DNA from 4 places in the Paenibacillus sp. NPDC058177 genome. Region 1 is predicted to be linked to each of the others. Evidence: predicted binding sites of a transcription regulator. Region 1 holds the regulator's gene; each other region holds the start of a gene.

What was found. The regulator Rex, encoded in region 1, represses fermentation and respiration genes when NADH is low (regulators of the CRP and FNR family bind a similar motif). The targets are predictions, from matches to a motif close to TTGTGAAATATTTCACAA.
Region 2: a site for Rex is predicted at 2,722-2,739, ahead of nirB (nitrite reductase large subunit NirB). Genes of this name have one in related genera too.
Region 3: a site for Rex is predicted at 2,968-2,985, ahead of ACFVU8_RS17495 (cytochrome ubiquinol oxidase subunit I). Genes of this name have one in related genera too.
Region 4: a site for Rex is predicted at 3,700-3,717, ahead of qoxA (cytochrome aa3 quinol oxidase subunit II). Genes of this name have one in related genera too.

What each region holds. Positions count from the first base shown of each region.
Region 1 covers NZ_JBHVVB010000001.1:24,263-29,293, reverse strand. The annotation lists gene ACFVU8_RS00155 (hypothetical protein) at 1-533, opposite strand, end outside; gene ACFVU8_RS00150 (cell wall elongation regulator TseB-like domain-containing protein) at 1,763-2,281, opposite strand; gene ACFVU8_RS00145 (amidohydrolase) at 2,336-3,637, opposite strand; gene ACFVU8_RS00140 (redox-sensing transcriptional repressor Rex) at 3,624-4,277, opposite strand; gene dinG (ATP-dependent DNA helicase DinG) at 4,693-5,031, opposite strand, start outside.
Region 2 covers NZ_JBHVVB010000002.1:234,974-240,004, forward strand. The annotation lists gene nirD (nitrite reductase small subunit NirD) at 1-136, opposite strand, end outside; gene nirB (nitrite reductase large subunit NirB) at 191-2,617, opposite strand; gene ACFVU8_RS11140 (hypothetical protein) at 3,093-3,794, opposite strand; gene ric (iron-sulfur cluster repair di-iron protein) at 3,961-4,716, opposite strand; gene ACFVU8_RS11150 (hypothetical protein) at 4,823-5,031, opposite strand, start outside.
Region 3 covers NZ_JBHVVB010000004.1:52,002-57,032, forward strand. The annotation lists gene ACFVU8_RS17470 (MBL fold metallo-hydrolase) at 1-203, shown strand, start outside; gene ACFVU8_RS17475 (hypothetical protein) at 172-378, opposite strand; gene ACFVU8_RS17480 (S1C family serine protease) at 723-1,964, shown strand; gene ACFVU8_RS17485 (cold-shock protein) at 2,255-2,455, shown strand; gene ACFVU8_RS17490 (cold-shock protein) at 2,644-2,874, shown strand; gene ACFVU8_RS17495 (cytochrome ubiquinol oxidase subunit I) at 3,099-4,502, shown strand; gene cydB (cytochrome d ubiquinol oxidase subunit II) at 4,489-5,031, shown strand, end outside.
Region 4 covers NZ_JBHVVB010000008.1:203,032-208,062, reverse strand. The annotation lists gene qoxC (cytochrome aa3 quinol oxidase subunit III) at 1-481, opposite strand, end outside; gene qoxB (cytochrome aa3 quinol oxidase subunit I) at 478-2,421, opposite strand; gene qoxA (cytochrome aa3 quinol oxidase subunit II) at 2,463-3,464, opposite strand; gene ACFVU8_RS25675 (polysaccharide deacetylase family protein) at 3,954-5,031, shown strand, end outside.

The DNA.
Region 1 (5,031 bases):
TTCCAAACCCCCATCTTGGCCGGCTTGCGCGGCAGAATAATGAATTTGCTATCTTTGCCGCTGCTCAGGCTTACATAGACATTGCTATCGTCAATCTCTGTCGTTGCAACAACACCCTTGTATTCCGTATGACTCTCCTTCAATCCGTCAAGCGTCGACGGAATCAATGTATATTTACCGCTCTCCATGGCTTCTGCCACTGAGAACATTGCTTTATTCCAATAATCATCCAGCATTGCGCTGGAGTGCTGATCGACATCAAGCTTCAATGTGCGGCCGTTGATAGCCGATTTGCCTTCGGTCGAAACATATTGAACCAGTTCACGCATTTTCGTGCCCGGCTTAAGATCGAGTTTCAAAGTCACCTGATCGCGGTTAATAGTAATCTGAGACTTGTTGACACCTTCATAGCCAGCCACTATCTTTTGGAGCGGTTCCTGAATCACAAATTCACGATAGAGAAACCATCCACCAAATAACAAGGCAGCTGTCAACAGTGACGTTAGCAGTACAGGTACAAGACGCAGTTTCAAGAAACGTCCTCCTCTCGATGATTACAACAAGTATATGAATACGTCCCGGTATGCGATGATCCCTATGATCAGGGATTCAATTCGGCATGCCCTCTTGAATACAAATAGTAGTATATCACAGGTGTATATACGAAAACGAAAAAAAGTGTGAATATATTTAAAATTTTTGATTCTAATTTTTACAGATTTATCTAACCTTTTTTATTATTTATCGACAAAGCTCGCCCCAGAACTTAGTTCTGGGGCTTATTTTGATAAAAATATCTACCCGTAAATCTGACATCTGCATCTATACGAATTATCGATGATATACTAATAGATATAATTACATCGACTAATTTGATATACGATAGTCAATACGAAATTATATACTTTACGAACAAAAGAAAGTAACAAAAGAAAATAAAAAAATCAGCAAAAGAAATTAACAAAAACTAAGAGGAGCAAAGGGGAAGTTTGGAACTGTAGGAGTATCTGTAGGAGTATCTGTAGGAGTATCTGTAGGAGTATCTGTAGGAGTATCTGTAGGAGCGGAACGTTCGCCTGAAAGCTTACATAAGAATGGTTCGGCGGGAATGATTTTTACGTGGGAATGATTTCGCGGGAACGGTTCCATGAATATATTTACAAATGTAAACATCCACCCAGAATTTCACTTTCCACAATATGTAATGCATTATAATTATCTTTCATCGGCTCTCATTGGCTGTGGCCTATTTCAACCGATATTCCCCCACACCAATCGTTTTAACAGCGAGAAAAATAGTCCATCTCCCTAATTAGCAGCATTTTTGTACCTTATTTTTCTTGAATATAAAGAAATGAGGAAAATAAGGGCATTATTGTATCTTATTTTTCGAAAAAGCATCGCTGGACGAGTATTCTGGAAGATTTAAGGTACAATATTGCACTTAATTCCTATTAACTCTTAGCTGCAGAGAATTTAAGGTACAAAAATGCCGTTAATTCACTACGGGGATTCTTAATTATAGACTCTCTTTTGTCCTGGCCTAGTTTGTTATTTTAATACGTTCCAAATAGATCCATGAATTCTCGTGAAAATCGTCGTTAAGCAATCTCGTTATTGATACTCATCAGACAACATATCAAACCCTAATCAAAACGCAAACAAGCGAAACCGCCATCCGGTTCGCTTGTTTGTTTTTTCTTAAATCACACTTAACTTCCCCTTACTTTTATCCGCAAAGAGAGCCCAATGAGGTTCAGTCTCAGCGCTTCGGCAAACTGAAACGCCCTCCGATAGGCGTTCCGTCAGAAAAGCGGTAGAACTGATAATAATAACGATCTCCTTGTTCATAAAAAAGCTGCCAGGCATATTCCCCGTTATACACACCCGGGAGCAGCCTTTGAATCTTAATATCCGGAAGCTGTGCGCTGATGATGGACCTGATTTTAGCCTCCGATGTGCCCTTGCTCAGTTCTTCGCTGAATACCACATTGTCGCCCTCAGCAACTTTACCGTCCGTTGTAAAGCGAACCCACACCATGAGCTCGGTACCCGCCTCATTTTTCCCTGTCAGCACCCAATACACCGAGTTTTCATCCCAGACCGATTTCTGGGCCTTCTCCATTAGAGTCAAGCCCGCACGGCTCTTGGCGACTTCCTTTGCTGCATCCCGTTCTTTCCATTGGTCTTTCATGATAAAGGCGTAGAACTGAATTAGGCCGAGCAGCAAGAGCAGAAACACTGCCACTCCTATCAGGATCCATTTTTTCCTCTTTTTCAAGTTACAGCTTCCTTTCTACTTGTTCCGCGGCGGTGATGCCTATTCCTCGCCTGTCTACCGCTTCAACAGACCTTCAAAAGTTTCCTGTGCCTTGCGTCTGATAGCCTCTTCATCCAACGTTAGGCACTCCCCGTTCTTCACAATCTGCTTTCCGTTCACCCAGACATGGAGCACGTCTTTAGCACTGGCAGAATATACCGCATGTGAGAGCAGATCCGTATGTGGCAGGAGGTGCGGCTGGTCGATATCAATGGCAATAAAATCAGCCTTCATGCCGGGAGCAAGTCGGCCCACACCATCCAGGAAAAGTGACTTCGCACCGTACTCCGTAGCCATCAGCATGGCTTCTGAAGCCGGAACAGCTGTGGGATCACCGCTGAATCCTTTATGGATAAGAGCTGCCAGACGCATCTCTTCAAACAAGTCCAGATTGTTGTTGCTGGCTGCACTATCCGTGCCAAGCGATACGGTGACACCTGCATTCAGCAGGTCGATAACCCGGGCAATGCCGCTAGCCAGCTTCAGGTTGCTCCCAGGGTTATGGGAGACCCCGACATGGTGACGGGCCAGAATCCCGATCTCCTCGTCATTCAAATGCACACCATGCGCGACTAGCGATGGTCGTGTAAACATGCCTAGCTTCTCCAAGTGTTCGACAGGGCGCAGTCCGTATTCCTCTACGTTCTGCTCCACTTCCCGCTTCGTCTCCGACATATGCGTATGCAGCGGCAGATCCAGGTCATTGGACGCCTGTACGAACTTGACGAAAAACTCCGGCGGGCAAGTATAAGGAGAATGCGGGGACAGCATCGTTGTAATTCTGCCGTCTGCCTTGCCATGCCAGTCGCGAGCGAACCGGACAGCATCAGCCAGCTTCACATCCTGTACCTCCGGCGGACATAGACCGATAACGCCGCGTGTCAGAACTCCTCGCATGCCGGACTGCTCCGTAATCTCAGCTACCCGGTCCATTTTGTCATACATGTCCAAAAAGGTCGTCGTGCCGCCCTTCATCATTTCAAGTATGGATAACGAGCTTCCCCAGTAGATATCATCCGGGGTAAACTTGCCCTCCATTGGCCACATTTTCTCCTGCATCCAGACCTGAAGAGTCCGGTCATCACCATAGCCGCGCAGCAGCGACATCGCCGCATGACCATGGGTATTCACCAGACCAGGCATGAACAGCAGACGGCTGCCATCGATCACTTGCAGCTCTTCTTCAAGGCACGGCTCTTCTTCGCCTATGTATGTGATGAGATCATTCTCAATGATCATACAGCCGTTCAACACAGACAGAGGAGACCCAGGCACAAGAAACTTCCCGTTACGGATAAGAATCTTACTGCTGCTCATGCCCAATCTCCTCCTTTCCATCTTGCAAATAATAAGCCAGGCTCTGCAAATCGGTTGTGAAGTCGGCCGCATGAACACGGATATGCGCTGGCGTTTTTAGAATTACAGGTGCAAAGTTCAAAATCGCTTCAATACCGGATTCCACCAGGATATCAGCTACATTCTGCGCTTCGGTATCCGGTACAGTAATAATGCCGATACGGATGCCCTGCTCACGGATAGTGCTGCCCAGATCCTTCATGGGTTGTACAATGAGTGAGTTGATTTTCTGACCTACCTTGGGATCATAAGAATCAAAAATAGCGGTTATTTTCATCGTGTCCTTCAAGTAAGCATTGTAGTTGGACAAGGCATGTCCAAGATTACCGGCGCCTACCAGAGCCACGTTAATTTGCTGATCCAGTTTCAGTATATGGCGGATCTTCTCAATGAGATAAGATACATCATAACCGATACCTTTACGGCCGAAGTCGCCAAAATAAGCCAGATCCTTACGGATCTGGGCGGGGTTAAGATCCAGCTTCTGACCAAGTTCTTGAGAAGAAACTGTCGAGATTTCACGTTTTTGGAGATCGTTGAGGAATCGCAGGTATACAGGAAGTCTGCGTACCACCGCCTCCGAGATTTTATCCGATTTCATGTTTTCTCCTCCTAGATTAAGTGAAATAAAGATTCAAACAGAAGACAAAGCGTTACTCTGGTGAAGTTAAGGCTATAAGTCGCAAATCCATCTTCCCCAATATCCGCTTTCTTAAACCAGTGAAAAATGGCTCTGTTTCCCCAACTAACAGTATTTTTGTACCTTATTTTTCTTGAAAAATGCTAAAAAAGGATGATAAGGGCATTATTGTATCTTATATTTCAAAAAAGCACTCCGAAAGCGTATTACGGAAGATTTAAGGTACATTATTGCTCTTAATTTAAATTCACCCTTAACTTCAGACTTATTAGGGTACAAAAATGCCGTTAATTACACTTCGGAGATCATTAATGTGTTCTATATAGATTAATCCGATTGTTGAAAATAACGCATTACACAAGGAATGAAAGGGGCATTATTTGCCCCCTTCCTCCAGCCATTCTGCAATTCGGGGAACCATTTGCTCGGTCTTCATATGCTCCATCTTGGGACCGGGCAGCGAATACAGAAAATATTTACCGTAATAGGATTCAATCACCCTGGTATCATAAACAATAACGATCCCCCGGTCTTGTGCCGTCCGAACGAGACGGCCGAAGCCCTGCTTGAAGCGGATAACCGCCTGCGGCACGGAGAGCTTCATGAACGGGTTCTTCTTCTGCGCCTGTAGCAGCTCAGCCTTAGCCTCCGCAAGCGGATGATTCGGCGGCTGAAACGGCAGTCTGACGATGGCCAGGCAGGTTAGAGCCTCGCC
Region 2 (5,031 bases), on a different contig from region 1:
TCTCCACAGCATAAAAAGTCCCGTCAGAGGTGCGGAAAACAGCCAGCTCAGTCTGTCCCGCCCTAACTACCCGGCCGATCTGTGGTAGAAAATCCTGCACTGCGCCGATCGCATATTCCTGCTTCGTCATTTCCATCGTTCTCGCTCCTTTAAGATTATTCCTTCCTCATTCCGGCCAGCTTGCGCATGGCTAGACCTTTGCTGTCTCGAACAGAGCCGAACGGGTGCTGTCATCGTTCAGGATTTTTTTCCAAGGATCGCTAACCTGGGCCAGGGCAAAATCAATTCGTGCCGCCAGTTCCTTGCGGTTACTCTCATTGTTCAGAATAACGTTCTGAATGTTCTCAAGTCCCATTCTCTCTACCCATTCGGAGGTTCTCTCCAGGTAGTTGCCAGTCTCCCGGTAATACTGCATCACGGCTGAGCATACTTCAATCAATTCCTCATCGGTCTTGACCTTGCAGAATGAATCTGCAATCCGCGGCTTGATCCCGCCGTTGCCCCCGATGAAGACCTCCCAGCCGCCATCATTGCCGACGATGCCGATATCCTTCGTGCAGGATTCCGCACAGTTGCGCGGGCAGCCGTTGACCGCCATTTTAAATTTAGCCGGGAAGTCCAGGCGTTCATACTTGCGTTCCATCAAAGCCCCCATCCCCATAGAATCCTGGGTGCCAAAGCGGCAGAACTGTGATCCCACACAGGTCTTGACGGTACGCAGCGACTTTGCATAACCATAACCGGACGGCATATCCAGCTCTTCCCACACCTTGGGCAGATCCTCCTTCTTCACACCAATCAGATCGAGGCGCTGTCCGCCGGTAACTTTGACCACTTTAACGTCGTACTTGAGGGAAACGTCGGCGATTTTTTTCAAATCCTCCGGTGTAGTCACCCCGCCGTACATCCGCGGAATTACAGTATAGGTACCGTCCTTCTGGATATTGGCTCCCATTCTCTCATTGACAAAGCGTGATTCCTTCTCATCCTCATAGGTGTCGGGATAAGTCATACCCAAATAATAGTTAATAGCAGGACGGCACTTGGAGCAGCCCTCCTCCTGGGCCCAGCCCAGCACATGCATGACCTCTTTACTGGTTTTTAGACCTTTGGCGTGAATCTCTGCCACGATCTCATCGCGGTTCAGGGAAGTACAGGTGCAAATGCCCTGTTTGGCACTTTGCTGGAAACTGTCACCAAGTACAAATTGCAAAATCTGCTCAACCACAGGTTTGCAGCCGCCGCAAGAACGGGTTGCGCCTGTGCAGGCCTTGATCTCGTCCACCGTCGTGAAGCCGTTCTCGGTTACCGCATCTACAATAGCTTTCTTCGTCACACCGTTGCAGCCGCAGACGATTTCTTCATCGGCCATAGATTCCACAGATAAGCCCTTTTTGGCCTCCCCATTTCCGCAGCAGCCGGTTCCCATAACCTCGGCATAGATATCATCCGTCATCTCCGCGCCTTGCTTCACAAGCTTCTGTAAGTTGGCCGATTCTGTCACATCTCCGAACAGAACAGCGCCGACGATAATATTATTTTTCAGCAAAATCTTCTTATATGTTCGTTTCCATTCATCTTTGGCAGAGATCACCGTATGTTCGGGGGTATCTATGAATTCGCCAGCAGAAAATACATCCACACCGGAAATCTTCAGCTTAGTCGATACCACGGAACCTTCATATGGCTTCGTGTCTACATTGCACAAATGCTTCGCAAGCACCATCCCCTGCTCAAACAACGGCGCGACGAGGCCATAGCATACACCCCGGTGCTCCGTACACTCGCCCACAGAATATACTCCCACTGCGGAGGTCTGAAGATAGTCATTCACAACAATGCCGCGGTTAACTTCAAGCCCACTGTCTCTCGCCAACTGCACGTTCGGCTTAATCCCGACAGCCATGACCACAAAATCAGCCGCCAGCTCACTGCCATCACTGTAGCGCAGCCCACTTACCCTCTGCCCGCCGGTCAGCTCTACCGTCTGCATACCCATCGCAAACTTCACGCCTTGGCGCTCCAGTTCGGCTTGCAGCATTGAAGATGCGCTCCGATCCAGCTGGCGCTCCATCAAATCTTCCATCAGATGCACGACAGTGACATCCATGCCCAGATTGACCAGCCCTTTGGCCGCTTCCAGTCCGAGCAGTCCCCCGCCAATTACAGCTGCTTTGTTATACTGCTGCGCTGCCTCCAGCATAGCCTCACAATCCGCAATATCGCGGAAGCCTACTACTCCCTCCTTGTCGCTGCCCGGAACCGGCAGAATGAACGAATTCGATCCAGTGGCAATGATTGCCTTGTCGTACGGAATCACCAAACCGCTGTCCGTGTAGATCTGGCGTGATGCTGTATCGATGCGCGTAGCTGTTGTTCCCGTATGCAGCGTAATCCCATTGTCTTCGTACCAGTTCCAATTATTTAGAATAATATCCTCGGTAGTCTTGCTGCCTTCAAGAACATAAGAAAGCATGATACGGTTGTAATTAGGGTGAGGTTCACTACCGATCACGGTAATCTCATACGCACCGCCAAGCTTTAAAATCTGCTCCACAGTGCCAATTCCAGCCATCCCGTTGCCGACTAATACCAACTTTTCTCTGCTTGCTGTCATGGTTAGGTACCTCCTCAATGCTTCTGCATGCTCTCTTGTTACTTCCATATACTGAAAGTATACATTTCAAATTTAAACCGTGATTGTGATTGCAGTCACAGTATTTGTGAATACTTTCACAATATATTTAACAACTAACCATCTATATAAGATGAACAACAGAAAGTAACAAATAGCGAGGAGGAACGAAGGGGGAGGTTTGGAACTGTAGGAGCGAAGCACTCGTCTGAAAGCTTTCCGTAGGAATGCTAGCATCGGAAGCATGGGCTGTAGCCAGATTTCAACCGCTACAAGCGGTTTACAAGGAAGAAATCTGGTGACAACAGCGACCGGAAGTCCAAACATTCCACCGTAGTGACGACAAGCATACGTTGGAATCTTATGTTCATCTTATCTATAACAATCCCTGATGAACGCAAATGAAATAGCCAGACCCCCTTTTTCTAATAGGCGATCTGGCCGTTATGTATTGTTATTATCGCAACCCTAAGGAAATCTCCAACTCATCCATCGGCCGAAGTTTCATGTCCATCCCGTTGTCCAGCAGCTTTTTTCCATTTACTCGCAATTTCCATATTTCACTGGACAGTGGTGTATGTCCCTTCACCGCCTGTATTCTCTGGTTGTCTTCCGACAGTTGAACCATTCCGCAGCTTTTCAGCAGGCTTCTCACAGAGAGATCACTTGTAAAGCTCATTACGTATATATGTGTCAGGTTCTCCTGCTCACTCCCACCGTTCACGTATAGGAAGACTGAATCCGGGTCTTTGCCTCCGGCATCCGACTTTGCCATAATCACAACACGTGCGCTTGAATTAACGGGACTGCTCTTCCAATTCGTATTACTGATTACCTTGCCGTCCATTTGTACTTCCCATTCCATTTCTGGCCCCAGGGACACATTGCTTACAGCGAGAATCTTCTGTCTGTCTTCCGCAAATACAGCAATACCGCTGCCCTGCAACAGTTCAAGAATCGTGATTCCTTTTCTATAAGTGCCGCTCAACAATCTTTCTGTGCTGTCAGCCAGTTCTCTGCCGCCAACCATTAAAGAGAATGTCGGCCCCACAGGCTCTGTAACCATTTCCGCTTTGGTACCTAGAGCGGAGGAGCATCCCCCCAAGGTCATAATAATAATCACTCCTAGCAACAAACGCCCCAACCCTACCATGGGCATTTCCAGCACCGCCTTATCTTCCCGACAACATCCGCTAGTAGTGTCTCAGGCTGTAATCACTTCGTATTTCGTCTCATTTTAGGATAACCGAAGCCAGCCATGTTCTCAATGCAAAATCAGGAGATTATTCCTATTGATAGAATAAAAAAGAGTCCCCGAAGGGACTCTATGCAAACTCTGCTTCTATATGATATCTGGGAAAAAGGATGTTGTTCTCCAGATGAATATGTTCAAACGTCATTCCTTCTAACTCTTCTAGGCGCGCATAGGTCAATCGATACGTAGTGCACGCGTGTTCCGGAGGTGTAAAATCCTCAGTAATCTTGCGAATCTGTCGTAAAATATCGCCTGCAGCATCATGCTCATCCTCCAGCTCAGCCAGAGCAGCACGTAATTCTGTCAAGCTGGCTGCTCCCGAATCAGCACTATATGCCAAAATCCTAGGGAACTGAGTATCCTCTTCCTTAGCTGTATGGTCAAGCAGTTCATCCATCAGCTTGTGGAACAGCTCGTGTAGCTGGGCCAAATGTGGAGAGCTTCCTCCATGAACGCGAAATACTTTGTTGACATTCTGTGCGATTAGAGGCAATTCCTGACGCAGGTAATGATGATGCTTATCCACAATATGCTGAATCAGTTCAGAGGAAGGAGCATAGTTCCATACTGTTTCTTCTTCCAGAACCGGATGTTCCATCAGCAGTTTGTTCAGGTCGGCAAGCACAGCATCCTTGTCCAATCCCCGTTCAGTGACAGCTTCTCCAAGCGGTCTATCTCCACCGCAGCAGAAATCAATTCGATTAACTTTAAAATAATCCGCAGATTTAGGAAATAGCAGTACTACATCTCTTACCCAAGTTTCATTGCTAAAACTGCTCTCCGGCGTTGGCCGGGAGGCTGAAACTCTATTCATAGGTTGTCTCATAATTGTGGGTTCCTCCTTCGGTTGGCGGTTCAGGTTGGTCTACCCTTCCACTTTACCTCCGACAGAAACCTTGACTTGTGATTTAGCACACAGCAATTGAAACGTTTTATTGAACAAAGGCCTGCATATACGTACGCTTGCCTTTGGCATCCTTCACATAAGGGCCGAGTCCGGCAAACCGGGCATGATCCATATAAACACCAGTCATCCATCGACCTTCCGTCAGCCCGCCATCCCATTGCAGGACCACATCGGGTGCTGAGATCCATTCCTGGTACACGCGAATATGCTGATCCTTATACTCTTTACAGGGCT
Region 3 (5,031 bases), on a different contig from region 1:
CCCTGAGTGAAATCCTGACGGGGCGGACGAAACGCACCTATCTGGCACACTTGAGCCTGGATCATAACATGATGGATCTAGCGAAGATGTCTGTACGCGGCGCCATGGAGGACCGGGGCTGCTTCTACAAGGATAGTGAGTTCAAGCTGTGCGAGACATATTATGACCGTCCTACGCCATGGGATATGGTGAGCCAGCCATAAGCTGGTCCAGTTCGGCCGTCTTGTGCTCCAGTTCCTGACGGGTGATCAGGCCCTTGTCGATCAACAGCTCGATGATGGCGCTGAGGGCAAGTGTCATATGGTAATGCTCATCTTTTAAATCACCGAGCTTACCCATAAATTGCACCAAATCCATGCTTATCGAAGAGGATTCCATTTCTTTGCACCTCCTTTGGGGATGAGATAGGGGTTTGGGAAAAATGTGCAGAATAATTACGGCGGAAAATCCGCGAAAGCGTGCCCGCCTGTGATACAATCAATACAGAGCGTTTAGGCGTAAGTGACAATTGGAGCTTTCTACTATTGTAGTCTTTTAAGTCGTAAAATATTCCCTGATTGAAAGAATATGAGACCCCTACGCTTGGAACCCGCCTATTTGGGTGAATGGATAAAGTGAAACCTTTTGGCACTCTTTGGAGTCTTAGAAGAGTACGAAGCCGTTCGGGTGTTGCTTGGCGTTCAGGTATGAATGCAGTAGCAATAGAGGGGAGAGGATTACCGTTGGGATTGTTTGATGATGATTTCTATTCAACGAAGGTACCACGGCGGAGCAGAGAACAGGATAAATCCAAAGGCTTGTCACGGGGTTGGCGAACTAGCAGATCGCGCCGGAGTCTCTCAACATGGCAAATCTCTGCACTTAGCTCTGTAATCAGTGCGGTGGTAGCAGTATTGCTGTTCAGCCTGGTGACCGGGCATTGGGCGCCGGAGAGAGCAGCAGGGTCTACCGTCATTGAGAACGTGACGCCGAGCAGTGGCGATCCTTATGATCGTATTATTCAGGCGGCGGCGATGGTTCGTCCTGCCGTAGTGAGCATTGTTAACCATAAGGAAGACAACAAGGAAGAGAATATTCTGGATCAGTCATCACTGGGTTCCGGAGTTATTTATAAAAAAGATGCCAACAAGGCCTACATCATTACCAATAACCATGTTGTTCAGGGTGCAGGCAAGCTGGAGATTGTTACGGTGTCTGGAGAGACCCGCAGAGCGGAGCTGGTCGGCGCAGATAAAGTAACCGATATTGCTGTGCTGTCGATTGATGCCAAGGGCATCAACACCATCGCTCAGATAGGTGACTCTTCCAAGCTGCGTCTTGGGGAGACCGTCATAGCTATCGGCAATCCACTTGGTCTTGGTGATACGCTAACTTCCGGTATTATAAGCTATACGGAGAGGAAGATTCCCGTATCGCTCAACCAGGATGGTGTGTACGACTGGGAGCAGGAGGTCATTCAGACCGATGCGGCGATCAATGAAGGTAACAGTGGTGGCGCACTAGTTGATCTCAACGGCAAGGTGATCGGGATCAATACGATGAAAATTTCGGATACCGGCGTAGAAGGGCTTGGCTTTGCCATACCGACCAATCATGTTATGGAGACGGCAGATGAGCTAACCAGCAAGGGTAAGATCTCACGATCCTATCTGGGCGTCTACACGGTGGATCTGAACAATCCTTATGTCCCGTTGGCCGAAGACCAGCGCAAGGAGCTGAATCTGCCTGTGGCTGTTAAAGACGGTGTAGTTGTACTCGATGCTGTTGGACCGGCAAAGGTTGCGGGACTCCAGTTCAACGACGTTATCACAAAATTTGACGGAGAGCCCATTACGTCTACCCTTTCACTGCGGAAGTATTTGTATAATCACACTAAGATCGGTGATGAATTACAGATTACTTTTTACAGAAACGGGGTTCTAAAGCAGGTATCGGTAAAACTTTTGGAGAAGCCTGAGGAATAAAACCTTCAGAAATGGTATATAATGATATAGCAGTCATGACCAGCCAGGCTGACAGCCCTTACATTGGGAAGTCAGCCTTTTGTGGGAAAAAACGGTGATATTCGGATGGGTCAGCTTGCCTTTACTTCGAAGGTGTGGTACTATGAGAACAATCATACATTTGATACCTAATTCTCGTGTTGAAAAGGGCTGTCAAGTTAAGTAATATACAACCTTTTTCAATGTGTGAATTTTTTCTTTGTTTGAAGATAAAAAGAACATATTAATTTAAATTTGTGGAGGTTACACACATGCAAACAGGTACAGTTAAATGGTTCAACGCTGAAAAAGGATTCGGATTTATCGAAGTTGAAGGCGGTAGCGACGTATTCGTACACTTCAGTGCGATCACTGGCGAAGGCTTCAAAACTTTGGACGAAGGCCAACGCGTTGAATTCAACGTTGTTCAAGGCAACCGTGGTCCACAAGCCGAAAACGTTGTAAAACTGTAATAATAGAAGGTACCGTCCCCGCTTGTTGAAAGTTGGGACGGTCTTTTTTTAACAGAACTCAACAACCTTTGTAAGGGCTCCGTACTGGGGCTTTTCTTATTATTATAGAGGTGTAAGCATAAATCTTAACATTTTGGGGTATCATGTATCGTTAATCCACTTGTGACATAAAGGAAGGAGGAACGGCAATGAACTACCGGAAGAAACCCGTGGAGGAAATCCCGGAAGAGAATACCGCGATTTGGGCCTGTACTAACGAGGGGTGCAATGGATGGATGAGGGACAATTTTGCTTTTGACACTGTGCCTTCTTGTCGTCTCTGCAACGCTCCAATGGTCCGCAGTATGAAGATGCTGCCGCTGCTGCTCAATTCCAACGGTGATCTGAAGTCGCTGAAGAAGGGTATTTCCATTACGTGACCGGCGCCTTTATGAGCCAAGCTTAGTATAGAATAACGCACAAACTCCGAGACGGTTAAACCGTCTTATTTTTTTTGTTTTTTTGTCACTACTTTGTGATATTTGTCACAAAATTATTATTTTTATAGCAAAAATAGAGCGTATAATGTGATTTACATCACACAGTTCCCTTAAAATTTTTGACAAAATAGACGTATTGATAAGGGAGAGGGAAGGGGAGAAATATGGATACAATCATGCTGTCACGTATTCAATTTGCGTCGACGACAATTTTTCACTATTTCTTTGTGCCGGTGTCTATTGGGCTAGCGCTTTTGATTGCCATCATGGAGACTATGTATGTAAGAAAAGGCGATGAAGAGTACAAGAGAATGGCGCAATTCTGGGGAAAGCTATTCCTCATAAATTTTGCAGTCGGGGTAGTTACAGGTATTCTGCAGGAATTCCAGTTCGGGATGAACTGGTCCGATTATTCACGATTCGTTGGTGACGTGTTCGGTGCACCGCTGGCCGTGGAAGCTCTACTGGCTTTTTTCCTGGAGTCTACATTCATCGGGCTATGGATCTTCGGCTGGGACAAAGTCTCTAAGAAGGTGCATTTGCTCTCCATCTGGATGGTTGCTTTTGGTACGATGATGTCGGCGTTCTGGATTCTGACCGCTAACTCATTCATGCAGCATCCGGTGGGCTTCACGATCAATAATGGACGTGCTGAAATGAATGATATCTTCGCTCTCATTACGAACGGACAATTACTTGTGGAATTCCCACATACGGTACTGGCGGCGTACGCTACAGGCGCGTTCCTTGTAACGGGTATCAGTGCCTACAAGCTGCTGAAGAAGCAGGAAGTATCTTTCTTTAAGAAATCTTTTCAAATTGCAGCGATTGTCGGCATTATCTCTTCGGTGGGTGTAGCGGTGGCAGGACATGCTCAGGCGCAATACCTGGTAGAGACTCAGCCGATGAAAATGGCGGCTTCCGAAGGACTATGGGGCGAGAGCGGCGATCCTGCACCTTGGACGGTGTGGGCGAATATTGACCCTACGAACAAGACTAACAGCGGTGAATTCAAAATCCCGTATTTGCTTAGCTTCCTGTCTTACAGTAAGTTCTCCGGTGAAGTTAAAGGGATGAACCAATTGCAAGCAGAGTATGAGCAGCAGTACGGACCTGGGGATTATATTCCTCCGGTACGGACCACCTTCTGGAGCTTCCGGATCATGGTCGCTGCGGGTACGGCAATGATCGTGCTTGGTCTGTATGCGATTTACTTGATCTGGCGTAAAAAGATGGACCGTCCGAACACCTGGTTCATGCGGTTCATGTTCTGGGGACTGCTGCTTCCGCCAATCGCCAATACAGCGGGCTGGGTTATGACTGAATTTGGCCGCCAGCCGTGGACGGTATTCGGCTTGATGCAGACCAAAGACAGTGTGTCGCCTAATATCACGAGCGGACAGGTATTATTCTCGGTGATTTCTTTTACAACGATCTATTTAATTCTGGGTCTGGTATTGGTCGGCTTGTTCATCAAAGTTATCAAAAAAGGTCCTTATGCCATGGATAACGATCACGGCGATTCCCATGATCCATATAACAAGGAGGGGTCCCATGCTTTCTCTTAATGAATTGTGGTTTGTATTGATTGCGGTTCTGTTCATCGGGTTCTTCTTCCTGGAGGGTTTTGACTTTGGTGTAGGAATGGAAACACAGCTCTTGGCCAAGAATGATACGGAGCGCCGGGTGCTGATCAACTCGATTGGACCGTTCTGGGATGCCAATGAAGTATGGCTGCTGACGGGTGCAGGCGCGATGTTCGCGGCCTTTCCGAACTGGTATGCTACGCTATTCAGCGGATTTTATATTCCCTTCGTGTTCGCGCTACTGGCGCTGATCGCCCGGGGTGTAGCATTTGAATTCAGGGGCAAGCGGGATTCCCTGGCCTGGAAAAGAACTTGGGATGTCTGCATCTTCCTCGGCAGCTTCCTCCCGCCGTTCCTGCTGGCTGTCGTCTTCGCAAGCTTCATCAAGGGCTTGCCGATTGACGCCAATATGCAGATGTATGCCGGATTCACGGATATCGTTAATATCTACACCGTTGTTGCCGGAATTACAGTAGTTCTGCTCTGTCTGGTACACGGCCTGATGTTCACT
Region 4 (5,031 bases), on a different contig from region 1:
GACGCTTTATTTGAATCAGGATGGCTGTTCCCCACAGGAACCCGAAGGTTACGTGAGCACCGTGCGTGCCGAGCAATACGAACAGACTGGACAGGAAGGCGCTGGTTTGCAGTGTTGCCCCTTCATGAACATAAGTGAAGAATTCCGTAATCTCAATAGCAAGGAAGCCTAGACCCATAAGCAGGGTAATCCCGAAAAAGAACATCATAGCCTTCTTGTATCCATGCCGCATGGCATGAATGGCAAGACCGATCGTAAATGAGCTTGTCAGGAGCAAGAATGTTTCGAGCAGTACGGGACCAATCTCAAAAAGCTCGCTGCCATTTGGACCGCTGGCAAAGCGATCCACAAGTACAAAGTAAACCGTGAACAATGTAGCGAAGAGGGCGATTTCCGCTCCCAGGAAGACCCAGAAGCCGAAAATCTTGTTACTGTTCTCTTCTGTTGAATATTCAAGCGGCTTGGACGCATCTATTTTCATACAGTCTCACCCCGCAGTTTCTTTTCAGTAGCGATAATTTCCTTCTCCGGAATATAGAATCCGTGGTCTCTGTCGAAGGACATCGCACAAAGCGTGATCAGAATGCCGACTCCGGAAACAATCGCCGGAACCCACATGCTGAATACCATGAAGAATCCGAAGAAGAAGAAGATTACACCGAGGATGAATGGTTTGCCAGTATTGCTAGGCATATGAATCTTCTTGATTTCGTCCTTAAACAAAGGAATGTTCTCCTGCTTGGATACCCAGAATGCATCACGGTCTGTTACCGTAGGTACAACCGCAAAGTTGTAAGCCGGGATCGGGCTGTTAGTCGCCCACTCAAGGGTACGTGCATCCCATGGGTCTCCAGTGGTATCCCGTGGCATGTAGCGAGTACTCCAGTAGATATTGTAGACCAGAATGACAAACCCGATGGCCAGACCAAGTGCTCCTGCAAAGGAGACCATATTAAGCGGACCGAAGCCCGTCTCTGCCGAGTAGGTGTACATCCGCCGGGTCATACCCATGAGTCCAAGAATGAACAGTGGGAAGAACGCGACGTTAAAGGAAATGATAATCCACCAGAAGGCGTGCTTGCCAAGACGTTCGTTGAGGCGGAAGCCGAATACTTTAGGGAACCAGTAATGGAAACCTGCGATAACGGCGAACACGGCACCCGGAATCAGAACGTAGTGGAAATGCGCTACCAGGAACATGGTGTTGTGGTACTGATAGTCGGCGCTGGCCATTGCCAGCATGACGCCTGTAACCCCACCGATTGTAAAGATCGGGATAAACGCTAAGGTGTAGAGCATCGGTGTGGTAAAGGTTATTCGCCCTTTTCGGAGCGTGAATAGCCAGTTGAATATTTTAACCCCTGTCGGTACAGCAATCGCCATCGTAGTGATGGAGAAGAAGCTGTTGACCATTACGCCTTGACCCATGGTATAGAAGTGGTGAGCCCATACCAGGAAGGACAGTAGCGAGATAACGACCATACTTGCAACCATGGATGTATATCCGTACAGGTTCTTTTTGGAGAAGGTAGAGATGATATCACTATAAATACCGAAGGCCGGCAAAATAACGATATATACCTCAGGGTGTCCCCATACCCAGAAGAGGTTGGCCCATAGCATATCCATACCGCCGTTGGCCATCGTAAAGAATTGAGAGCCGAACAAGCGGTCGAACATCATCAGCGCCAGTGCTATCGTAAGCACCGGGAAGGCGAATACGATGATAACGTTGGTGATCAGAACAGACCAGGTGAACATTGGCATGCGCATCAACTTCATGCCTGGTGCACGCATCTTCAGGATGGTTACGATGAAGTTAACCCCTGTTAACATTGTACCGATACCAGAGATCTGCAGCGCTAGAGAGTAGTAGTTGTTACCTACCGTTGGGCTGAATTCAATGCTTGCCAGCGGGAAGTATGCGGACCAGCCGGCATCCGGCGATCCCCCGATAACAAAGGAGATGTTCAGCAGCATCGCTCCGAAGAAGAAGAGCCAGAAGCTGACAGCGTTCAGACGCGGGAATGCCACGTCTCTTGCGCCGATTTGTAACGGCACGATAACGTTCATCAGACCGATGATAAATGGCATGGCCATGAAGAGAATCATGATCAGACCGTGCGTGGTAAAGACCTCGTTATAGTGCTGTGCGTCGAGAAATTTCATTTCTGGTGCTGCGGTCTGCAGACGCATCATAAGCGCGTCGATACCGCCGCGGAACAGCATCAGCAGGGCAGCCAGGATATACATAACCCCGATGCGTTTATGGTCAACTGTAGTCAACCATTCGCGCCAAAGGTAGCCCCACTTCTTGAAAACGGTGAGTCCAATGATAATCGCCAGCGTGGCCAGCGCAATACTGACCATAGCTCCGTAGATTAGGACCCCTCCGTGAACCTTAAACTTTTCCAAATCCATTAGGGATGACTCCTTTCAGGTATTCACACTGGCAATAGAGCCTAGTGGTGTCCTTCGTGTGTACTCTCGTCTACCGGCTGAACCTCTGTATCGGGTTTGCCGTCAAATATGGTCTCACTAGAAGGCGCCGGAGATGGGTGAATTTTTTTGTTCTCCTTATGCTCCATATTGCCGTTATCCATATCCATTTCCATGCCGTCATGGCTCATATGATCACCATGGTTGCCTGGAGGCGGACTGAAGGTTAAGTGGGTAGAGGAGTAGGTTTTGCGTCCAACAAAATCGGTCTTCAGCAATGTCTTGAATTCATCCTCTGTCAGCGGTTGTGCGGTTTCCTTAACATCCTTTACCCAACCATCATAATCTTTCTGTGGCATGACGAGTGTTTCAAATTCCATGTGGGCGAAGCCCTTACCGCTAAAGTTCGAGTTTCTGCCGAGATAGGAACCCACGGTGTCAGCTGAAAGATGAAGGGTTGTGAGCATGTCATTCATCGCATATTTTTGCCCTGCGAGCTGAGGAACCCAGAAGCTGGTGATACTGCTGAAAGAGTACAGTCTGAACTCTACAGCGCGGTGAACAGGAATGTTCACGTAGTTCACGGTTTCAATGCCTTCCTCCGGATAGCTGAAATGCCATTTCCAGTTCGAGGATGAGGCGTAAATCACAAGCGGTTTCTGGTTTTTATAATCTGCAGCAACGTTCTCTACAGCGCTTGTTGATTTTACAGTTACCACAGAAAGGAAAGATACAATGATGATTGGAATGGCAATCCAAATCGCCTCCAGCCATTTATTGCCCTCTTCATGTGGTGGAATGTACCCCTCGTTGCTCTTTTTCGCTCGGTACTTCACAATAACAAAGATGTATAAAATGTAGACAACAGCCAGAACGCCGAGCATCACCAGTATGGAGAGGATGATCGTGTCTGAGATCGTTCTTGCAGCCGGACCTTTCGGGTTCAATACAGTTATGGAACTGCAACCCGGCAGGAGGAGAATCAGGCTGAGGAACAAAGCGTATAACGGCCCTTTTTTGTTCATGTTGAACTCCTTCCTTCAATAATTCTTCATCTTTAGCCGAAATCATTAACCTCTATATATAGTAAGAAGTCCGAGGGTAGATTGCAAAAGACATATTTTATCATTTTTCCTATTTGCGTCCTTAAATATGGCGATCTCGTTAAATATTTGTGTTGGAATTGTTACAACTCTCTAATGATGTGATATAGATCACTGTAGTGACGCTGTTTTGTGGATATTTTTAATTGTTCGAAATTTGTTCAATAATTCACTAATGTTACTAATTTCGCCACAATTATTTTGCTCCAAATATGCGGTTTTTAACCGCTTTTTTATTGCTGTGACAGGATTCGACGAAAGTTGCGCTATTTTTTGAAAAAATACGCTGAACTTAATATAGTGTCTAATTGGTAACAACTTTTTATGCACTTGGTTACAATCTCTCAAATTTCATTCTATGTATCTATGGTAGAGTAATAGAAAATATACATAGATAGGGAGATCCTGCCGGTGTCTACTAAAAAGTTGTTGCTATTATTCATTGCATTTTTTGTAAGTTTAGGATGGGTTCATGAAAGTGAGGCTGCTGGCTTGCAAGCCCTGAAGCTAGGGGTTAATGATAAACTGACCGGAATCGAGGCTGTATCTGTAAAAGATACTTATTATGTTCCGCTGCGAGATTTGGCGCAGGAATTGGGCTGGACGCTGAACGGGCTGTCTGATGGAATCAGTGTGAATGCCGGAGGCTCTTCGCTCAAGCTGTTGAACGACCATGCCACAGCTACGCTGAATAATGGAAGCAAGGTCGCGATGGATACCTTTCTACGTGGTGGCAAGCTCATGGTTCCGGTACGAGTATCAGCACTCCTGGGGTATACTATTTCCTATGTTCCGGAGCAATATTTACTGAGAGTACAGAACAGTGCAGCCAAACTTAATGATGCGGCATTTGTTAACCAGTATAAGAAGGAATTGCAGCCGATGACTGGGACTGGCTCTCAGACCCCAACAACGTCGGGGACCACTACGCCTGTTAATTCAGGAAAGCCAGGAACAACGGTTTACATGACCTTTGATGATGGGCCGTCGGCTACCACTACGCAACTGCTCGATATCCTGGCAAAGTATAAGGTGAAGGCGACGTTCTTCATGCTGGGTCCGAAAATGAACACCTATCCTGAACAGGTTAAGCGTACTGCGAAGGAAGGCCATGGTCTTGGCCTGCATGGAATGACGCACCGTAAGGAGAAGTTCTACGCTTCCCCGGCCGCTGCTCTTGGTGAAATGAACAACGACAATGCCATCCTGAAGAAAATCACTGGGACGGGTACTTCCCTGATTCGTCCGCCATACGGCAGTAAGCCTTATTTCACCAATGCATTTAGAGACAAGGTTCTGACGCAAGGGTATCACCTCTGGGACTGGAATGTAGACTCGGACGACTGGAAGTACAAGGAGAACAGCGCCAAAATCTACAACACCGTTATGAGTCAGGTTCATAATCTGAAGAAGTCGCAGAGCAACCCGATCATTCTGATGCATGACCAGAAGGCCACACTGAAGGTGCTGCCGCAAATTCTGGAGACGC